DNA from 4 places in the Paenibacillus sp. J31R109 genome. Region 1 is predicted to be linked to each of the others. Evidence: riboswitches for the same ligand, from Rfam matches in the RefSeq annotation. Region 1 holds a riboswitch; each other region holds the start of a gene.

What was found. Region 1 has a riboswitch for cyclic di-GMP ahead of AC58QT_RS10245 (GGDEF domain-containing protein). Riboswitches for the same ligand answer to the same signal wherever they lie in the genome.
Region 2: linked by a shared signal. The riboswitch ahead of AC58QT_RS28485 (diguanylate cyclase domain-containing protein) and the one ahead of AC58QT_RS10245 (GGDEF domain-containing protein) in region 1 are both predicted to bind cyclic di-GMP.
Region 3: linked by a shared signal. The riboswitch ahead of AC58QT_RS27360 (PilZ domain-containing protein) and the one ahead of AC58QT_RS10245 (GGDEF domain-containing protein) in region 1 are both predicted to bind cyclic di-GMP.
Region 4: linked by a shared signal. The riboswitch ahead of AC58QT_RS32280 (transglutaminase domain-containing protein) and the one ahead of AC58QT_RS10245 (GGDEF domain-containing protein) in region 1 are both predicted to bind cyclic di-GMP.

What each region holds. Positions count from the first base shown of each region.
Region 1 covers NZ_JCAUAR010000002.1:1,059,840-1,062,041, forward strand. The annotation lists gene AC58QT_RS10245 (GGDEF domain-containing protein) at 133-1,152, opposite strand; cyclic di-GMP riboswitch class I at 1,281-1,377, opposite strand; gene AC58QT_RS10250 (helix-turn-helix transcriptional regulator) at 1,450-1,776, opposite strand; gene AC58QT_RS10255 (methyl-accepting chemotaxis protein) at 1,967-2,202, opposite strand, start outside.
Region 2 covers NZ_JCAUAR010000016.1:78,579-80,780, reverse strand. The annotation lists partial or broken gene AC58QT_RS28490 (malate:quinone oxidoreductase) at 1-303, opposite strand, end outside; cyclic di-GMP riboswitch class I at 1,039-1,131, shown strand; gene AC58QT_RS28485 (diguanylate cyclase domain-containing protein) at 1,200-2,202, shown strand, end outside.
Region 3 covers NZ_JCAUAR010000015.1:15,697-17,898, reverse strand. The annotation lists gene ychF (redox-regulated ATPase YchF) at 1-35, opposite strand, end outside; gene AC58QT_RS27360 (PilZ domain-containing protein) at 114-905, opposite strand; cyclic di-GMP riboswitch class I at 974-1,060, opposite strand; gene tadA (tRNA adenosine(34) deaminase TadA) at 1,315-1,773, shown strand; gene AC58QT_RS27350 (hypothetical protein) at 1,778-2,113, opposite strand; gene AC58QT_RS27345 (DUF1697 domain-containing protein) at 2,088-2,202, opposite strand, start outside.
Region 4 covers NZ_JCAUAR010000024.1:42,640-44,841, reverse strand. The annotation lists gene srtB (class B sortase) at 1-338, shown strand, start outside; gene AC58QT_RS32280 (transglutaminase domain-containing protein) at 348-1,178, opposite strand; cyclic di-GMP riboswitch class I at 1,234-1,316, opposite strand; gene AC58QT_RS32275 (collagen binding domain-containing protein) at 1,473-2,202, opposite strand, start outside.

The DNA of each region.
Region 1 (2,202 bases):
GCAGTAACTTCAAGAGGAAGACCAGCGTTGCGGATCAGCGTGTCCGCGGCAGCCAGCTCGAGAAGCTGCGGCGCACGCTAGAAAATCAGTAATGAAATACGTATGGTTATGACTATAAGTTACGTTCATATTTTAATACTCGCGATCCAGTTCGTCTTTATAGGCTACAATTTTATTCTTACCGGACCGTTTAGCGGAGTACATACCTAGATCAGCTTGCTTAAGCAGCTTCTCTGGGCTTATACCATTGCGGGATATGCTGAATCCTATGCTTAAGGTGACATTACTCTCTCTCTCTACTCTAGAACGGAAGTTCTCTGTCCACTCTTCAATACGCGAGATCGTATCTTTATCATCAATAACAGCAATGAGTTCTTCACCCCCATAGCGCCCTGGAAAACCAATTTCATCCGTCTCTTCTTGTAAAATTTCAGCGACGGTCTTTAATGCAGCATCCCCAGCATGGTGGCCAAGGGTATCATTGAGCAACTTAAAATTATCAATATCCGTGAATACGATCACACATCCCCCTTTTTCCACACATTGCTTAATCCTAGCGCTGATAGCTTTACGGTTGTACAGTCCAGTTAACCCATCTATTAATGATGAGTCCACCACACTCTGAAACATAGTTAGGAAACGTTCGATAAAGATTAAGAGCAGCATAAAATAGTAAATAATCGGTAGAATATCTTTTGCAATTAGGATCCATTTTTCTGTTCGCCATAGGTGGTTTGTTTCAATGTTTATCACAATAATAGCTGAATAGATTATTAATGATACTCGGTATTTAATCATCTCATCTATATGAGGGCTGATAAGTATCCAGGAGATACATACAGCAGCAAGTTCAATGATGAAAAGTGATACATCTGCATGGAAAGAACTGCTAAAGAAGAGTAAGAGTGGGATGAAAATCGCAGCAACCAAATAGTAAATTATGCTTCGTTTTATCTTATTAAGGTATGAAGCGTAAATTCCAATATTTATGTTCATGAACATGATGGCACTAGCAATGTGCAGTAGTGATTTGGATCCTATCGAGGTCATTTTAAGGACTTCATATACCACTGCAAGTATCAGGCCGAATGTTAGTATCAAATATACTTGTTTTTTTCTCAGTCGAAATAGTCTTAAAGCCATAACGAGCATTACAATTAGCAAGATACAACAAATTGAAATGGTGTAGAATTGGAACGTTATTTGCAAACATATGCATCTCCTTATTTATAAATTAAATAGGATTATTTCAATTCTTTTCACGCAAAAAACAAGCCTTTAAAGGTAACCCAGCTATCATCCCAGGATGAATATGTTTCCTGGCTTAGACCTGTGGCTTTGCGTCTCCACCTTTCGATGGATTTGCCTTTGTTCATTATTGCTTGTTTGCGGGTACTTTTTTATTTCAATTTCGAAATAACGCGATTTAGCATACAAATCTATCTGAGATCATTGCTGAAAATAAAATGGCTCCGATATATTCTCTTCATTTTTAAAAATATTGACAAGAAGCAGGTTGAAAGAGTCTCGATAAATAAATGCTTGAAGCTCCCGAATGGAATGTGTTCTGGTTTTAAACTTAATCTTAGTAATATGATTATTCAGCGTTTTTTCAGTGATATGGAGTTGTTCACCTAACTCTCTATTATTGTTTCCACAAACGATCAGCAGGCTCAATACCTCAATCTCCCTCGGAGTAAGACAAAACCGTTCCTTAAACGTATTGAAGTACGCATTAAATACGGGTGACTCTACAATTAATCGGTTTACTATCATCGCTAGATTCATTCTCCTAACATAGTAAGTATGTGTTTCAAAATCTCATTAAAAATGTTCCCGCAATGCGGGCTATCACGCAGACAAATAAGCCCGACATAGGTTACACGGGCAATGACATCTCTCTATAATCTTTAAGAATAAAAATGGAAATGTCACGGAAACATTGGAATTGCGGTCCTTTACAATCTTAAGAAGAAAATTGTTCCTGTAATGTTTTGGAAAGCTCCTTCAAACGGAGTAACTCTCTATTAATGTGGTAAGAAGTATTCGATTGGGTTTCTGTAGTGCTATAAAGCTCTTGTACAGTGGACACGCTTTCTTCGGTGACCGCTGATATGTTAGTCATTTCATTAGAAATCACTTGTGACCGCAGTTCAATATGCTTCACAGATTCATTAAGGGCTTTAACAATCACAATCATCT
Region 2 (2,202 bases), on a different contig from region 1:
CTGTTCATTAATTTGGATTGCTTTACTTATATCTACAGAACCGTCTGGTTTTTCAGACGTGTAGTTAAGCTCGCACAGTGCCGCGTGGCCCGTACCCGCATTATTCCATTCGTTAGAGCTTTCCTCACCAGCATTTTCAAGTTTCTCAAAAACTTTAATTTCCCATTCCGGCACTAATTCTTTCAGAAGTGTACCTAAAGTCGCACTCATGATGCCAGCACCAATCAAAATGACGTCTGTTGTAGTTTGTCTGTTGCTCATTTTTACCATCCTTATACCCTGAAGTTTGCAGAAAAGATAAAGGCGCGCCTGCTTAAGCGTTACAGCAAGCCCGGTCGCGGCCTAATGAGACACCTTTTCCAGATCATTAATAAGCCAAACGAAAATTATTACTTACTATTATATGATAGTTATAAGCCATACGACAAGAAGTGCGTTGAAGAAGTCTTACACTCATGGGCATGAATTCATGTCCTTGTCATAATATGACGAGGCTTTCCAAGGTAGAATGGGGTAGAGGAGAGAACCGATCCAATTATTAGCAATACAAGTATGCCCAAATTCTAATTAAATAATTTTCGCGTCTCAAAAAAATTGCGAATTCCCCTCACTTTTTTGCGATTGCGCTCGTGGTTAACCAGTACTCTTTACCATTATCATTTCCTCCATAAAGTACTTTGCTTACTAACTAGAATACACCCTACTAATGGTAATGTGTATTTTTATGTTTTATTAAATTGATAAATTATTATTATCATCAATAAAACAAAATGAAAGGCATGAAACATTCACCTATGAAAGCCTGCGTCCATGTACCTGATGCCATCCCCTGCCACACCTCAGCTATCGGCTTAGCCACTTCAATCGTGGACTAATCCTTGTATTTTACCTATAAAGTAAATAACTGGGTCGACTTTACCTTTCTTTATCGAATTCGACAAAAGCCCGCAATTATCGCTATATACAGTTAATTTTTCCCTACTCTATAATGGTTAAATAGTAATAGATTTAGTGGGTATTATGCCTGTAAGTACGATCAAATTGAAAAGGCAAATCATCGGAAACGATGAGACGCAAAGCCATGGCCTAACGCATTCCTTACCCGAATGCTATGGTTGACAGGTTGCCGAATAACTAGGGATGATCCTTTATTCGGGATGATCCTTTTTTTATTCTGGGAAATGGGTAGGAGGGTTCTCATGCATCATTCGCAAGCGGAAAGTTATAATTATGTCCTTGTTTTGCTTTCTTTCGTCATTGCGTTGCTCTCGTCTTACACGGCTTTGAATTTAGCTCGGAAAGTGTCCAATTCAGTCGGATGGCACCAGAAAAGTTGGATTCTGTGTAGTGCCCTTGTCATGGGTGTAGGCATATGGTCTATGCATTTCATCGCGATGCTGGCTTATCATTTGCCTAGTGGCATCACGTATCATATATCTATCGTCAGTATCTCTGTTCTTGTGGCGGTCGGTGGGGCGCTGATTGGTCTCCTTGTGGCCTTTCAAGCCGGTTCGATTCGCTCTAGCTTCCTTATTGGGGGTACCATCATGGGACTCGCAATCAGCGGCATGCATTATATCGGTATGGCAGCTCTACAAAATGTGACGATCCAGTACAGACCCCTACCCTTCACACTATCTATTGTAATTGCCATCTTCGCTTCCATCACAGCACTTTATTTCTTTTTTAAACGCAATCATCAGAGACTGTTAACGAGCTCTTTCATTATGGGTGCCGCAATTACTGGCATGCATTATATGGGCATGGTAGCTGCTGACATGTCGTTCCCTACAGAAACTCATTCTCATAGTAGCAATGCGATGAATATGGAATTGGACTTCTACGTTGTAGCTATGTATGTGGCCTTCGGAGCCTTGCTCATCTTTGCAATCAGCTTCATTAGTTCGTTATCCGTTGATCGACGACTAGCCGAACAGATTGCACTCAAAGCTTCAATTTTGGAATCCGCTATCGATTGTATTTTCATGTTTAAATCGCAAGGCTGGATTATTGAATTCAACCCTGCGGCAGAAACGATCTTCGGTTACACGCGCCAAGAAGCGCTGAGACGTACGTTTTTCGATCTTCTCTTCCCGTTCGATCAAAATGGACAAGATGCTGCTTTATTGTATCAACTAATAAGTCAAAAGGCTGATTCCGTCATCGGCAAACGATTTGAAATTACGGCATACCGCGCTGATC
Region 3 (2,202 bases), on a different contig from region 1:
TTCGGTAGACCGACGATACCTGCTTTCAAAGCCATTGTCGTTACAACTCCTTAATTTTCGAAGATCATCCTTCTTATTATATAGTACTTGGAGGGCAAAAAAAAGCCTGCAAGCTATTGATTAGCTCCAGACTTTTTTTCCAATGCTTTTTTGTACTCTTCATCCCGCTTCTGTTCGAAGTAGGTTTGGATCTGATTTCGCAGAATAAAACCGCGCAGCGCATTGCTTTGTTCCGCAGGAACGCTCTCGAAGCTAGCTCCGTAGTAGTAGCTGCCCTCTTGCTTTTCTTTCCTTATAATTTCCAACATACAAGGCATTTCGAAGCCTAAATCGAGCTGTACTTGTAACTGACATTTTTTATGTAGAATGGCATCAATCATGGAACTATCGTTAATCGTGAAACCAAGTCCATTCATCGAAATATTTTTTATTGAAATCTCAATGGCTTGTTCAAGCTGATACTGTTCTTTCTGTTGGATATTCTGAAACCCAAAAATTTGTCCTATGTTTTTCACATTCACCCGCGGGAACTCCCGTTTCTCCGAAAACTTCTTTCGATTCTCCGGGGGATTAATCACAATGAGCGAACCAGGCTCTCTAGCCACGACTGTCGTATCAAGAACAAAAAGACCCGATTTGGTGTATAGCGTCATTTTGGCCTTATCCCCAAGTTGAAACACTTCATATTCCGGCAACTCGATCTCCATGATATCGCCTTGTGCATAGGTAAGGATACCTGTAGACACAAAATCATCCTTCGCTAAAACAGCCCTAGAATCGATTAATACTTCCGCGTCAAATCCTTCTTTGCTCCCATACCGTTTCAAAGTATCCTGATTCATCGCCATGCTCACCTTCACCTCTCCCTCTATCGGACGAATGGATTCCACAGCACAATTCCGCACAAAATAGACTGCTCCTCTTCAATATGAAAGGGAACAGCCTATACCTTAATCAAAAAAAAGCATCGATTTTCGGTAACCAGGCTGTCATAGTTCCTTAGAACCGTAGACCCTCAGCTTTGCGTCCTTGCTTTTCAACAAGTTTGCTATTGTCGAACCCTGCTATGCTATTCAATTTAGTCTTTGTTTATGGTCTAAAAGACCCACTATTACCACCATTATACGTAGCCTGGATATTTCTTTCAACTAAAATCCTTGCATGGGCGATGTTTTTATTGTATGAATGTGTAGTGGAATGAATATCCACAGGTTTATAAGTTATCCACATTGTTATCCACAGCTTGTTAACAACGAATATCTGTTCGGATTTTTATGCACATGTGGATAAACTATTATTGCGAGGTGTCCCCCTGTGGATCAACATATCCCCTGGATGCAAGAAGCGATTGGCGAGGCGCTTAAAGCTGAAGCCATCCGTGAAGTACCGATAGGCGCAGTCGTCGTCTATCAAGGTCAAATCATAGGCCGCGGTTATAATTTACGCGAAACCACCCTAGATCCTCTCGCACATGCAGAGATGATTGCTATTAAACAAGCGAGCGAGCATCTGCAAGCCTGGCGCCTTCTCGACTGCCAGCTCTATGTGACGCTGGAACCTTGTCCGATGTGCGCAGGTGCCATCGTGCAAGCACGAATACCGCAGGTGATTTACGGAACAGTGGATCCGAAGGCTGGCTGCGCTGGGACGTTGATGAACTTACTGCAGGAGGACCGATTCAATCATCGTGTCGATGTGGTTAGTGGCGTTTTGCAAGAGGAATGTTCAACGATGTTAACGCAGTTCTTTCGAAAATTACGGGGAAAAGCGTAGGCGTTCAGCCGTTTGAAGTGTGTCCTGGCTGTAAGGCCTCGGCTAACTCTACCAGCTTGCTCATCGTATTCCAATTTCGCGTCGTCGTGCGATCGCCAAGTTTCTGAATGTTGCTCGCCAGCTTCGAATCCAACACACTTTGCCGAAACAGAAAATATATTGTGCAGCCCTGTATCTGAAACTCATCGACTTCACTCTGTCCCTTGGATAAGATGTCGGTGAATGTCGGCGGGGCTTCTTCCGTTAGTACGGAAATTTGAATGCTCTCCCCTTCGGACAAGTCATCTGCGTCATAAGGACAATTCCCTACAAGTTCAGCTAGCTCCGCTGCGGTGCGCAAAATAACGGGTAGGCGCTACGCCAGCCGCATCGCTAATTGCTTTTTCAATACGTGGTCTTAGTGACTCACTTGGCTCCTCCGATTGAAAC
Region 4 (2,202 bases), on a different contig from region 1:
ACATGATCGATGGGACTATGTTTGGAAGCTTAGGCACCTTCAAAAAGGAATCTTTCTACAAAGAACACCACTCGATTCAGCTTGACTTACCCGATGAAGTTACAAACTGGGAGGTATTCGCCGTCTATACGTTAGATGCGAGTCAGGATACCATTGAAGCCTCTTACGAGAATGATCAAGCTTTTCTTCAAGCACTACATGAATACCGCCAGAAGTCACTTTATTCCACAAAAATTAACCCTACTGCGAAAGAACAAATCATCACGCTTGTTACTTGCAGTAATGAGACCGATGATACACGTCTCGTTGTGCATGCGGTCAAAAAAAAGGAGCCTTAGGCTCCTTTTTTATTTATATTCAGTTTCAGCGACAGGGTAGTCACTTTCTTCCCATGTATGCTTCATGCCCTTGAGCGCTTTACTCGTTATATTATAATAATCCATTGATGGATTTGATGTTGAATCATTAAATACAGTATCTAGCATATACCAATTATCCTCGATGTTCACTTCATTCCACATGTGCGGTTGTTCTATATCATCATTGATATAACCTACGATTAGATGGCTTGTAATTCCCGCTTTGTTCAGCAGCAAGTTTGTAAGGATTGCATAACCCTGACATACTGCTTTCTTATTGTATAGCGCTGAATATGCCGTATGGCCAATCTCACCTAAATCTTCATACGAAGTATGTGAGACAACAAAGTCATGTATAGCTAACTCTTTCTCAAAAGGAGTCATCTTCGCCGTAATGATTTCATTCAATATACGGTCAACTTCCTCGTCCACATATTGATCCTGCTCCAGTGTCGTTAAATACTCCGGATGCAAAGTAATCTTCAGCTTACCGATACTACCTTTCATCGAATAAGTTAAACTTTTCATATTCCAAAATAATTCTTCTTGCAATCCACTTTGAGCTTCGTGAATAGTATCCTTCACACCTTGCAAATAACTTGTTGAATTTGTCGGTCCTTTAGCCGTGTAAAGAATCGTTATCTCTTGTGGTTTCTTGGCTAACTCTTCTTGTAGCACTACTTCCAGCTCCACTAAATCGTTAACCTCTACTACTGAATTGGTAGAACTCGGAATTGACGTTGCCGCACTTACCGTTGTAGAGACCATGAAGATAAAAAGCGTGAATAGGGCAAGGGACAAATACAACTTATTACGCATAACAAAAAACCTCCTTTGTAGTGAAGCCAAAAGAGGTTAGATTACTCTACTACCCCTTGGCGGCCCGACGATCATAGCGAATGCTTTAGACTCGTGGCTTTGCGTCCCTGCCTTTCGACAGGTTTGCCTTTTTCAAAAGTTAAATGATATAAAAACTATATGTCTATTCTACCATTTTCGACATTGATGTCAATTGAATTGTTTCAATTGGTAGTCGAGGAGAACTAGGTTTAAAGTAGTACGAGAGAGCAGGGTCCCTGCTCTCTCGTACTTTTATTACTTTATGAGATGAGCTCAGCGTTTTCTACGAACTCTCCTTCCTAACATAACACCCACTAGTATGAACGTAAGACCAGCAAGCTTAACATATAGATGACTGGACTCCCCTGTTACTGGAAGCGTTGCAGGTTCAACAGTTGGGGAAACAACCACATCAGGATCGGACGGCTTAGGCGATGGAACCGTCACTATAGGTGGTGTAGGCTTCGCCGTCGGTGTAATTGACGGACTTGGCGTGAGACTTGGTGTCGGTGTTGGTGGTGATGTTGGTGTAGTTGTTGGTGTAGTTGTTGGTGTAGTTGTTGGTGTTGACGTTGTTGGTGTTGACGTTGTTGGTGGCGGCGTAGTTGTCGGTGTTTTGCTATTCGTATACGTCATCTTTTTATTCTCAGCCGATTGTAACGAAAACGGATACTCATTCCTATCAAGAATGTACCCACTAGGGGCTGCGATTTCCTTAATCACATAATTACCTGCAAGCAGCCCTTGGAAAATAGCTACACCTATTTCATTCGTAGTTTGCGTTTGAATGAGATTCGTGGTTTCTCCAGACTTCCGGTACAACTCATAGATAGCGCCGCTAAGTGATAATTCTCTGTTAGTGGCATCCAGTTTCTTCACTTCAAGAGACCCGCGCACACCACTTCCAGTACCTGAACCCGTAGATACACCCACCACAATGTCTTTAACTGTTTCTTTGGTAACCGTCGTTACATTATTCCCACTGAAGCTCACTTTGTTGGAG